2 regions of the Oryzomonas rubra genome follow, and region 2 is predicted to be linked to the other one. Evidence: riboswitches for the same ligand, from Rfam matches in the RefSeq annotation. Region 2 holds a riboswitch; the other holds the start of a gene.
The links. A riboswitch is a leader RNA that binds a small molecule or an ion and turns the genes downstream of it on or off. The one in region 2 is predicted to bind S-adenosylmethionine.

Region 1 (5,281 bases), on a different contig from region 2:
TCCTGCTGCGCAACCTGGCCAAGGAACGCATCGAGATATTCCCCAATGTCACCAGCATGCAGTACGCCTTTGCCCGCATCAAGGAACCGTGGGACGATTCCATCTTCGTGTCGGTGCATGGCCGCGGCCTGCAACCGGCGGTGGACAAGATCGTGGCCGCTGAAAAGGCGTGCGTACTGACCGACAAGAACAATACCCCGGCCGCCATTGCAGCCGAACTGATCGAGCGGGGCGCCGAGGGGTATGAGGCGTGGCTGTGCGAGGACCTGGGGCTGCCGGGAGAGAAGTTCACCAAAACCTCGGTGCGCGGCCTACTGGAGTTGCCGTTGCAGCCTTCCGGCCTCAATATCCTGATCCTGATCCGGACCTACGCGCCGAATCTCACCCACTACCCCCTGATCGGCATCGACGACGAGGAGTTCCAGACCTCGAAGAAGCTGATCACCAAGCAGGAGGTGCGGGCCGTCACCCTGGCCAAACTCCAGTTGCAGGATGACCTGGTGCTGTGGGACGTGGGGGCCGGCAGCGGCTCCGTCTCCATCGAGGCGTCCAACCTGATGCCCAATGGCCGTATCTTTGCCGTGGAGCAGAACGCCCAGTGCCTGGCCTTTATCCGGGAGAACCTGAAAAAGTTCACGACCCGCAACGTGAAGCTGGTGGAAGGGGAGGCGCCGGACGCCCTGGATGAACTGCCGGACCCGGACCGGGTCTTCATCGGCGGCTCGGGGGGGCACCTGGAGGAGATCATCATTGCGGTGGACGGCCGCCTCAAACCGGAGGGGGTGGTGGTGCTGAACGCCGTGACCCTGGATACCCTGACCAAGTCGGTTGAATTTCTGGAAGACCACGGCTTTACGACCGAGGCGGCCTGCGTCAATATCGCCAAGACCCGCAACCTGACCGAGTACAAGATGTTCGAGGCCCAGAACCCGGTCTACGTGATCACCGCCCGCAAGGGGAACGAGTAATGGCAACGATCTTTGCCGTCGGTGTCGGCCCCGGCGATCCCGAGTTGCTGACCCGCAAGGCCGAGCGCGTCCTGCGCCAGGCGGACGTGATCCTTGCGCCGGTATCCAATCCTTCCGAGGCCAGCGTCGCCCTGGCGACGATCCGCGGCTTTCTGGATGAAAGCCGCCAGGAGGTCATCGTCCACCAGTTTCCCATGACCTCGGACAAGGCCCGTCTGCTGCACGCCTGGCAGGAAGCGGCCGCCCTGATCGCCGTCCGGGCCGAGGACGGCAAGGATGTGGCCTTCGTGACCATCGGCGACCCGCTCTTCTATTCCACCTTTATCTATCTGCAGCGCATCCTGCGGGAAATCTGCCCCCAGATCCCCATCGAGATCGTCCCGGGCATCTCCAGTGTCAACGCGGCCGCGGCCGCGGCCGGCATACCGCTGGTGGAGGCCGATGAGAAGATGGCGGTCATCCCCGCCACCGCCGGCGTGGAGAAGATCGCCGAGGCGTTGGCGCGGTTCGAAACGGTCGTGCTGCTCAAGGTCAAGCCGGTCTTCGGGGATATTCTGGAGCTTATCCGGCAGACGGGCCGCGAACAGAGCACGGTTTTTGTGGAACGGGTCGGGAGCGACCGCCAAAAGGTCCTGACCGATTTTGCCGAGATCGCCGCCCATGCGCCCGATTACCTGTCGCTGATGATCATCAGATGTTCCTGCTGAAGCTTGCCGCCACCAACCTCCTCATCATCGCCTGCGTACTGCTGGGCAGGCGCGTCCCGTCCCTGGGGGGGCTGATCGCCGCCATGCCGCTCATCAGCCTGATCGTCCTGGTCTGGCTGGCCACGGACCGGCCGGGAGACGGAGCGCTCATCGACGGCTATCTCAAGGGGGTGCTGTGGGGCCTGGTGCCCACCTGCGCCTTTTTTGCGGCGGCATACCTCTGTCTGCGCAAGGGGATGGGGCTGCCGGCGGCGTTGGGCATGGGGGGCGTCCTGTGGCTGGGAGGGGCGCTCGTACACCAATGGCTCTTGCGCTGAGAATAGTGTAACGTCATAAACAACAACGCCTTTCCGAATAGAACCGGAAAGGCGTTGTTGTTTTCTGGGCATGACCCCCTAACTGGATAAGTCCGGTAGAACAATGCGTTATAGCGTGCTCCCTTTGGCGGGGACGATCTCGTCGGTGGCTGGCGCGGCCGGTGTAGCAGGTGCGGCCGGAGCAACGGACGGCACGGCGGCAGGCTGGCTTGCCGCTGCGGGTGGGGCGGGCTGTTCGACCGGCTTCGGCTGTTCCGCCAGGCGGGGCACCGGCTTGCTGGCCGGTATGGTGCCCTTCTTCTCGTCGTCGGAATCATATTTCAGCAGCGAGACGATATCCCCGAACTGCTTGCCGTAGACCTCGGATTCCTGGGTCTCCCGCAGCAGGAGGTCCTTTTGCCGCTGGTCCAGTGTTCGCCTGATGCCGTCGATGGTTTTGAACTTCAGGTCGGCCCTGCTGGAAAAGTTGGCTTCCGCCTCGCTGAAATCGGGATACTGGAGATTGATCAGGGGCGAGTATGATAGTATCCGCCCGCGGAAGTTGGGGTACTCCCAGAGGATGGTGCCGTCGCCGTCAAGTATCTGGGCAGTCAGAATGAGGTAGTTATAGTCGCTGGTCTGGGATGCCAGCAGGGTGTTGGAATACACCTTTTCGTTCTGGGTGAGGCCGCTGACTACCAACAACATGACCGCATCCAGATTGTTTTTCTTGAGGTAGTCCCGCAATTCGTCGGTTTTCCAAAAGTATTTATTATACCGTATGGTGGCGTCGTCCCGTTTTTCGCTGCGGAAGAAGAGATTGGCGAAGATGCGCTGCGGGTCGCCGTCCAGGAGCGCCACGGTGTAGAAGTTGCCGGTCGCTTTGAGCTTGCGCACGAGTTGCTGCTCATACTTGCGGTTCATGTCGCCAAGCAGGGCGACGAGTTGCTCTTTCTCGGGGTGTTTGATCTCGGAGTTCACATCGACGATGATGGGCGCCACGCCGAGGACCTTGACCTGTGCAGCAAAATGTTCCGCAGGGACATTGAAATGATTCTGGGCGCAACCGAACATCACCGCCAAAAACGGCAACAAGAACAGGCGTTTCATATTTCCTCCTCGGACGTGCTTGATCCTTCATGATTTCAGCATGTTTTATATCAGATGCCCCGCCCCTTTTCCAGCTAATTTGACACCGCAGGGAGCCGCCTTGGGCCAGGTTTTTCCCGTCTCGCCATCATCTGCCGGATACGGGGCCGTCGCACCCCACCACGCTCCTCCCCTCGCGCGTCGCAGGGCGGGCGGCACGCTGGTTACTGCGGCAGCATATTTGGTTGACAATGTTCGTGTTCTTCCACTATTCTTGTTCGATAGACCTGCTTATCGAGAGTGGTGGAGGGAAAGGCCCTGCGAAGCCACAGCAACCGGCCAATGAGGCGTCAGGTGCTAATTCCTGCCGAAAGGCAAAGATGAGGGGTGTGCTGTAAACGTAGCGTTTCAGCCCCTTCTCATACCGCGTGAAGGGGTTTTTTCATGTCCGTCGGCATCGTCACGGCACAATCCAGAACCTTCGAGTCCGGCATCAGGCTGGACAGCGGGCGCCTCCTTGCCCCGATCACGCTTGTGTATGAAACCTACGGCCACCTCAACGCATCCCGTTCCAACGCCATCCTGGTGGAACACGCCTGGACCGGTGACGCCCACCTGGCGGGCAAACACCGGGAAGAAGATACCAAGCCGGGCTGGTGGGACGCCATCGTCGGGCCGGGGCGCCTGCTGGACACCGACCGCTATTTCGTAATATGCTCCAATGTAATCGGTTCGTGCCACGGCTCTACCGGCCCCACCTCAATCAACCCCAAAACCGGCAAACGTTACAACCTCGCCTTTCCGGTCATCACCGTACGCGACATGGTGCGCGCCCAAAAGCTGCTGATCGATGCCCTGGGCATCGAAAAGCTGCTCTGCGTCATGGGGGGGAGCATGGGGGGGATGCAGGCCCTGGAGTGGGCCACCCAACATCCCGGGAGCGTCGCCTCGGCCATTATGCTGGCAACGACGCCGCGTCCTTCGCCCCAGGCCATCTCCCTCAACGCCGTTGCCCGCTGGGCCATCTTCAACGACCCTACCTGGCGCAAGGGGGAGTACAAGCACAATCCCAAGGACGGTTTGGCCCTGGCCCGGGGCATCGGCCACATCACGTTCCTGTCGGACGAATCCATGAATACGAAATTCGGCCGGCGTTTCTCGGCCAAGGACGGCCAGTTCGACTTTTTCGGCCAGTTCGAGGTGGAGCGCTACCTGAATTACAACGGCTACAACTTCGTGGACCGCTTCGACGCCAACTCCTTCCTGTACCTGGCCAAGGCGCTGGATCTTTATGACGTGGCCCTGGGGTATGAATCGCTGGCCGAGGCCTTTGCCCCGGTCGCTGCACCGGTGCAGTTCTTCGCTTTCACCTCCGACTGGCTCTATCCCGCCTACCAGACCGAGGAGATGGTGGAGTGCCTGCGCGGCCTCGGGAAGCCGGTGGAGTATCACCTGATCACCTCCGCGTACGGCCACGACGCCTTCCTGCTGGAACACGAAACCTTTACCCCCTTGGTGCGGGACTTCTTCTCCCGTGTGGAACAAAGCGGGGGCTTGTAACGCTATGACGCTGGCGCTTGACGAATTCAAAAACAAGGGACTTCTCAGAAGGTTGCGGCATGGGGTCGGCCGGGCCGTTGCCGACTTCAGCCTGATCGAGGAGGGGGACCGTATTGCCGTGGCGGTGTCGGGGGGGAAGGATTCCTATACCCTGCTGCTGCTGTTGGAGGAGTTGCGGCGGCGCGCGCCCGTTTCATTCGAGATCGTGGCGGTCAACATCGATTCCGGGTACCCCGGTTACCGCACGGACGTCATCGAGCGGTTCCTGCGGGAGAACGGTTTCACCTACCGCATGGTGCCCACCGAGCACTACACCCTGATCAATGAGAAGCGCCGGCCCGGCTCCTCCTACTGTTCGATCTGCGCACGCTTCAAGCGCGGCGCCCTCTATACGGCGGCCCAGGAGTTGGGGTGCAACAAGCTGGCACTGGGACACCATCAGGACGATTTCATCGAAACCCTGCTCTTGAACCAGTTCTTTGTCGGCTCGCTCAAGTCCATGGCCGCCTCCATGCTGGCGGACAACGGCGAGACCGTGGTGATCAGGCCGCTGGTGTATCTGCCCGAAGAGGATATCATCCGTTTTTCCCACGAAGCCGCCCTGCCGGTGGTCTGCTGCTGCTGCCCGGTCTGCGGCACCGCCGACCTGCAACGCAAGCGG
Region 2 (5,281 bases):
TCACGGAGTACGTCTAAAACCGCTTGCCACGATGGAGGAACGGTAACGAGGTGGCATTAAATACCATCACTCAATTTCGTTAACGCTGCGCCTCTGTGGCACAGGTAACCCGAATGGTTTAATTCTTCAGATCGCAGACCGTCAGGGCGTCCAGTTCGTCCTTTACCTCGGTGATGGTCGGGTGCTCGCCGCAGACCGGGCAGGCCGGGTTGCGTTTGAGCGGAATCTCCCGGAACTTCATGCGCAGGGCGTTGTAGGTGAGGAGGCGGTTGGTCAGCAGTTCACCCTTGCCCAGCAGGAATTTGATCGCCTCGGTGGCCTGGATGGTGCCCAGGACGCCGGGCAGCACGCCGATCACCCCGGCCTGGGAGCAGGTGGGAATGGCGTCCTTGGGGGGCGGCTCGGGAAAGATGCAGCGGTAGCAGGCCGATTCCCCCGGTTTGACGGTCATGGTCTGGCCGTCGAACTGCAGGATGCCGCCATGGGAGTAGGGGATGCCGGCCAGTACGCAGGCATCGTTGATCAGGAACTTGCCCGCGAAGTTGTCGGTGCCGTCGATGACAAAGTCGTAGTCGCGGATGATGTCCGCGATATTGGCCGCGTTGACCCATTCCTTGTAGGTTTTGACCTGAACGGCGGGGTTGATGGCCTCCATCTTCTCCCGGGCCGATTCCACCTTGGGCTTGCCCACGTCGGGGGTGAAATGGATCACCTGGCGTTGCAGGTTGGACAGGTCCACGTCGTCCGCATCGGCGATACCGAGGGTGCCTATTCCTGCCGCCGCCAGGTAGAGGGCGATGGGCGCCCCCAGGCCGCCGGCGCCGATGATCAGCACGCGGCCATCGAAGAGTCGCTGCTGCCCCTTGCCCCCCACCTCTTTCAGCATGATGTGGCGGGAATAGCGTTCGATCTGTTCGTCGGTCAGCATGGTCAGCGTCCTCCGCCCATGAAGTAGAGGAATTCCAGGGCGTCGCCGTCTTGTACCAGCGTGTTCCCGAAGGCGTCCCGTTCCAGGATCTCGCCGCTCAGTTCCACGGTAACGTACTGGCGCTGCGCCACATCCAGTTCCTCCAGCAGGGATTCTACGGTGCGGGCCGGGTTTTCTGCAAGGGTGGTTTTTTTTCCGTTGATAGTTATGTTCATAGCAGTTCTCCGTATCAGATGGCGTCCAACGCCTGATTGAAATCGTCGATGATGTCCTGGGAGGCCTCGATGCCGACCGACACCCGGACCAGGTCTTCGCACACCCCCATGAGTGCCTTGTCCTCCAGGGGGTAATCGGCGCAGATGGTACTGGCCGGGTGGATCACCAGGGTCTTGGCGTCGCCGATGTTGGCCAGGTTTTTAGCCATACGCAGGGCGTTGATGACGCGGAAGGCCGTTTCCTTGGAGCCGGTGCCGAAGGTCAAAAGCCCGCCGTAGCGGCCGCCGTACAGGCGGGTGGCGACCCCATGGCCGGGGGCGTCCTCCAGGCCGGGGTAGTTGACCCACGCCACCTTGGGGTGTTGTGCGAGGAAACGCGCCAGGGCCAGGGCATTGCTGCAGTGCCGCTCCATCCTCAGGGCCAGGGTCTGGATGCCCTCGGTCAGCAGGAAGGAGTTGAACGGCGCGGCGCAGGCCCCCACGTCTTTGTGCACCAGCTTGCGGGCGCGGGCGGTAAAGGCAAATTGGCGATATTTTTTGTGAAAGGGTTCGAAATGGGGAAAACGGGCGGTGTTCCAGTTGAAGACGCCGCGGTCGATGATGACGCCGCCGATGGATGTGCCGCTGCCGTTGATGTACTTGCTGGTGGAATGGATCACGATATCCGCCCCCAGTTTGGCGCCGTCGGCAAGATAGGGGGTGGTGACGGTGGCGTCCACGATCAGGGGGAGTCCCGCCTGGTGGGCGATCTCGGCCAGTCTGGGGAGGTCGGGTACATCCAGTTTGGGGTTGCCCACGGTCTCGACGAACAGGAGCCGGGTTCGGTCGTTGATGGCGGCCCGGACCGATTCCAGGTCAAGGGGATCGACGAAGCGGGCCGTGATGCCGAAGTTGGAGAGGGTATCGCGGAACAGGGAAAAGGTGCCGCCGAACAGGGAGGAAGACGCCAGGATCTCGTCACCGGCCCGTAGGATGGTCATGACCGTGGTGGTGATGGCCGCCATGCCCGAAGCGGTCGCTATGGCCGTGCCGCCCCCCTCCAACAGTGCCAGGCGCCGTTCCAGGGCCTCGGTAGTCGGGTTGCCCAGGCGGGTATAGACCTGTCCGGCCGCCCGGCCGCGAAAGACATCCTCAAGGGCATCGGCTGTTTCGTAGGCAAAGGCGCTGGACTGAACGATGGGGACCGAGGTGGCGCCCGCAGGTCCCGGTTCCAGGCCGCCATGCACGAGTAGCGAATCAAAACGTAGTGGTGTTTCCATTTGATGTGTCTCCATAAAAAAATCCCATCTGATGTCAGATGGGATGGGTGTCACGAAGGATGGGTTTCGCAACCTCCACCTCATCTTTGCCGGTACCGGCAGGAATTAGCACCTGTCGCCCCGTCTGGGCCGGTTGCTGTGGTTTCGTCGGGCCTTTCCCTCCACCACTCTCAATAAGGTCTGAGTTGTTATTCGATTGTCTTGAAGCAATATTTACAAACTACATATATTTTGTCAATAAATTTTTAGGATATATTTAGCATATTGGTGATGTATTTGTGGGTCAATTTTTCCATGAGGAACGTTGCGATGGTTTTTGAGCTAATAAGTTATGGCCATCACTCGATAAAATTGTAACGTATTTTAGTGGTGAATACGCATATGCCAGGGGCGGAGCGGAATGTTGACGCTGATTGCGCTGCAGGGCGTGATGTGATCTATCGAATGCTTGAAAAAGAAAAGGCCGGGGGAATGGTTCCCTCGGCCTTTGTGCCTGTTCAACGCGGATAATGCGTAGCGTGAGTTATTTGATTTTGGTCAGGGAGAGGTTGCTGCCATCGATCTTCAGGGAATCCCCGCGGAATTTTAGAAAAATGTCTATTTTGAATGGGGCGACGATCTTGATCCTGCCATGACTGCAAGACAGATCAGCAATGACAAAGTGAACTTTTTCATCTGCTTGTATTTCTCAAATTTAAATAACAAGCAATGGCAGCATCAAAAGCTGAACGGATTTTTTGTTTGGCCGTGCCGTGCTCGAACGAAAAAATGGCTGCCAAGTTGGCCAGCCATTATGGTTTTCATTGGTGGGCGCTACTGGGATTGAACCAGTGACCCCTGCCGTGTGAAGGCAGTGCTCTCCCGCTGAGCTAAGCGCCCGAATGTTCCAATTGAATAACAGAGCCTGCGGTTTCTGTCAAGCCCCCCTGATCAAAAATTGTGTGGCGTCATGGAGGGCCGGGAAGAAAGACGCACGTACCCGGAGGTGATTTTGCTTGTCATCCCGTGGCTATCATGCTATAAAATTCCGATTTCAATTCGCACGCCTCGGGTAATGAACCGGCGGTGTCCCTTGTGGCTTGCAGGGATTCAACGGGGCGGAGGAAAAACCAAAGGAGAAGAATATGTCAAGTATCAGCATGAAGGAACTGCTGGAGGCCGGCGTCCATTTCGGCCACCAGACCAAGCGTTGGAACCCCAAGATGAAACCCTATATCTTTGGGGCCCGTAACGGGATTTACATCATCGACCTGCAGAAGACCGTCCGTTATTTCAAATCCGCTTACAACTTCGTCAAGGAATCGGTCGAAAGCGGCAACACCGTGTTGTTTGTCGGCACCAAGAAGCAGGCTCAGGACTCGGTGGCCGAAGAGGCGACCCGTTGCGGCATGTTTTACGTCAACCAGCGCTGGCTGGGCGGCATGCTGACGAACTTCGCCACCGTCAAGCAGAGCATCGACCGTCTCAAACGGCTCGACGCCATGTTCGAGGACGGCACTGTTGACGCCTATACCAAGAAGGAGTCTCTCCAGTTCGATAAGGAGCGGGAAAAGCTCCAGAAGATCCTGGGCGGCATCAAAGGGATGAACAAACTTCCCGGCCTGATGTTCGTCATCGACCCCAAGAACGAAGAGATCGCCGTTCAGGAAGCCAACAAACTGGGCATTCCCGTTGTTGCCATCGTCGATACCAACTGCGACCCCGATCCCATCGACCACGTCATCCCCGGCAACGACGACGCCATCCGCGCCATCCGTCTGCTGAGCTCCAAGATTGCCGACGCTTCCATCGAAGGTAACCAGGCCCGCAACGCCGCTCTTCAGGCCGACAGCGAAGGGACCGAGGAATTCGCCGCTGCTGAAGCGGTTGAAGATGTTGCCGGCGAGACTGCCGAATAGGCACTGATTATACATTGATCCCCTGGTACGGGGAAGGAGGATATGATGGCTGTTACTGCTGCACAGATCAACGAACTGAGAAAATCGACCGGGGCCGGCATGCTCGATTGCAAGAAGGCCCTTGAAGAAAGTACCGGTGATTTCGAAAAAGCCGTGGATTACCTGCGCAAAAAAGGGCTTGCCGCTGCCGCCAAGAAGGCCGGCAGAGCCGCCACTGAAGGTGCCGTCGGTTGTTATATCCACGCCGGCGGCAAGATCGGCGTCATGGTCGAGATCAACTGTGAGACCGACTTCGTTGCCAAGAATGAAAACTTCCAGGTCTTCGTGAAGGACATCGCCATGCATATCGCTGCTGCCTCGCCCACCTGCGTGCGCCGCGAGGAAGTGCCTGCCGACGTTCTGGAGCGCGAGAAGGAAATCTATCGCGCCAAGGCCCGTGAAACCGGCAAACCGGAAAACATCATTGAGAAGATCATTGAGGGGCAGGTCAACAAATTCTACGCCGATGTCTGTCTCCTGGAGCAGGCTTACGTCAAGGATACGGATAAGACCATTGAGCAGTACCTCAATGAAACCATCGCCAAGATCGGCGAGAATATGTCCATTCGCCGCTTTACCAAGTATGTCTTGGGCGAGGGGTTAGAAAAGAAGGAATCGGACTTTGCTGCCGAAGTGGCAGCAGCGGCCGGCATGTAATCAGACGCCGAAGCCGGCCGCCATGGCCGGCTTTTTTTTTACTCGCCGCCTTGGTATCATTTCAAATCTGACGACTTCATACGTACATCACATTCAAGACGGGAGCAGACCATGAACAGGCCGTCATTTTCCAGAGTGCTCTTGAAGCTGTCCGGCGAATCGCTCGCCGGCGACCAGGGATACGGCATTGATCCGCTGACCATCAGCACCATCGCCCGGGAGATCAAAGAGGTAGTGGACTCGGGGGTCCAACTGGCGCTCGTGATCGGCGGCGGCAATATATTT

Region 1: linked by a shared signal. The riboswitch ahead of metX (homoserine O-acetyltransferase MetX) and the one ahead of ET418_RS05560 (O-acetylhomoserine aminocarboxypropyltransferase/cysteine synthase family protein) in region 2 are both predicted to bind S-adenosylmethionine.

What each region holds. Positions count from the first base shown of each region.
Region 1 covers NZ_SRSD01000005.1:229,944-235,224, reverse strand. The annotation lists gene cbiE (precorrin-6y C5,15-methyltransferase (decarboxylating) subunit CbiE) at 1-968, shown strand, start outside; gene cobI (precorrin-2 C(20)-methyltransferase) at 968-1,675, shown strand; gene ET418_RS10020 (DUF3147 family protein) at 1,663-1,992, shown strand; gene ET418_RS10015 (hypothetical protein) at 2,101-3,081, opposite strand; SAM riboswitch class I at 3,349-3,447, shown strand; gene metX (homoserine O-acetyltransferase MetX) at 3,505-4,620, shown strand; gene ttcA (tRNA 2-thiocytidine(32) synthetase TtcA) at 4,625-5,281, shown strand, end outside.
Region 2 covers NZ_SRSD01000003.1:104,664-109,944, reverse strand. The annotation lists gene ET418_RS05570 (HesA/MoeB/ThiF family protein) at 119-928, opposite strand; gene thiS (sulfur carrier protein ThiS) at 931-1,143, opposite strand; gene ET418_RS05560 (O-acetylhomoserine aminocarboxypropyltransferase/cysteine synthase family protein) at 1,158-2,402, opposite strand; SAM riboswitch class I at 2,480-2,582, opposite strand; tRNA gene ET418_RS05555 (tRNA-Val) at 3,207-3,281, opposite strand; gene rpsB (30S ribosomal protein S2) at 3,527-4,300, shown strand; gene tsf (translation elongation factor Ts) at 4,346-4,996, shown strand; gene pyrH (UMP kinase) at 5,108-5,281, shown strand, end outside.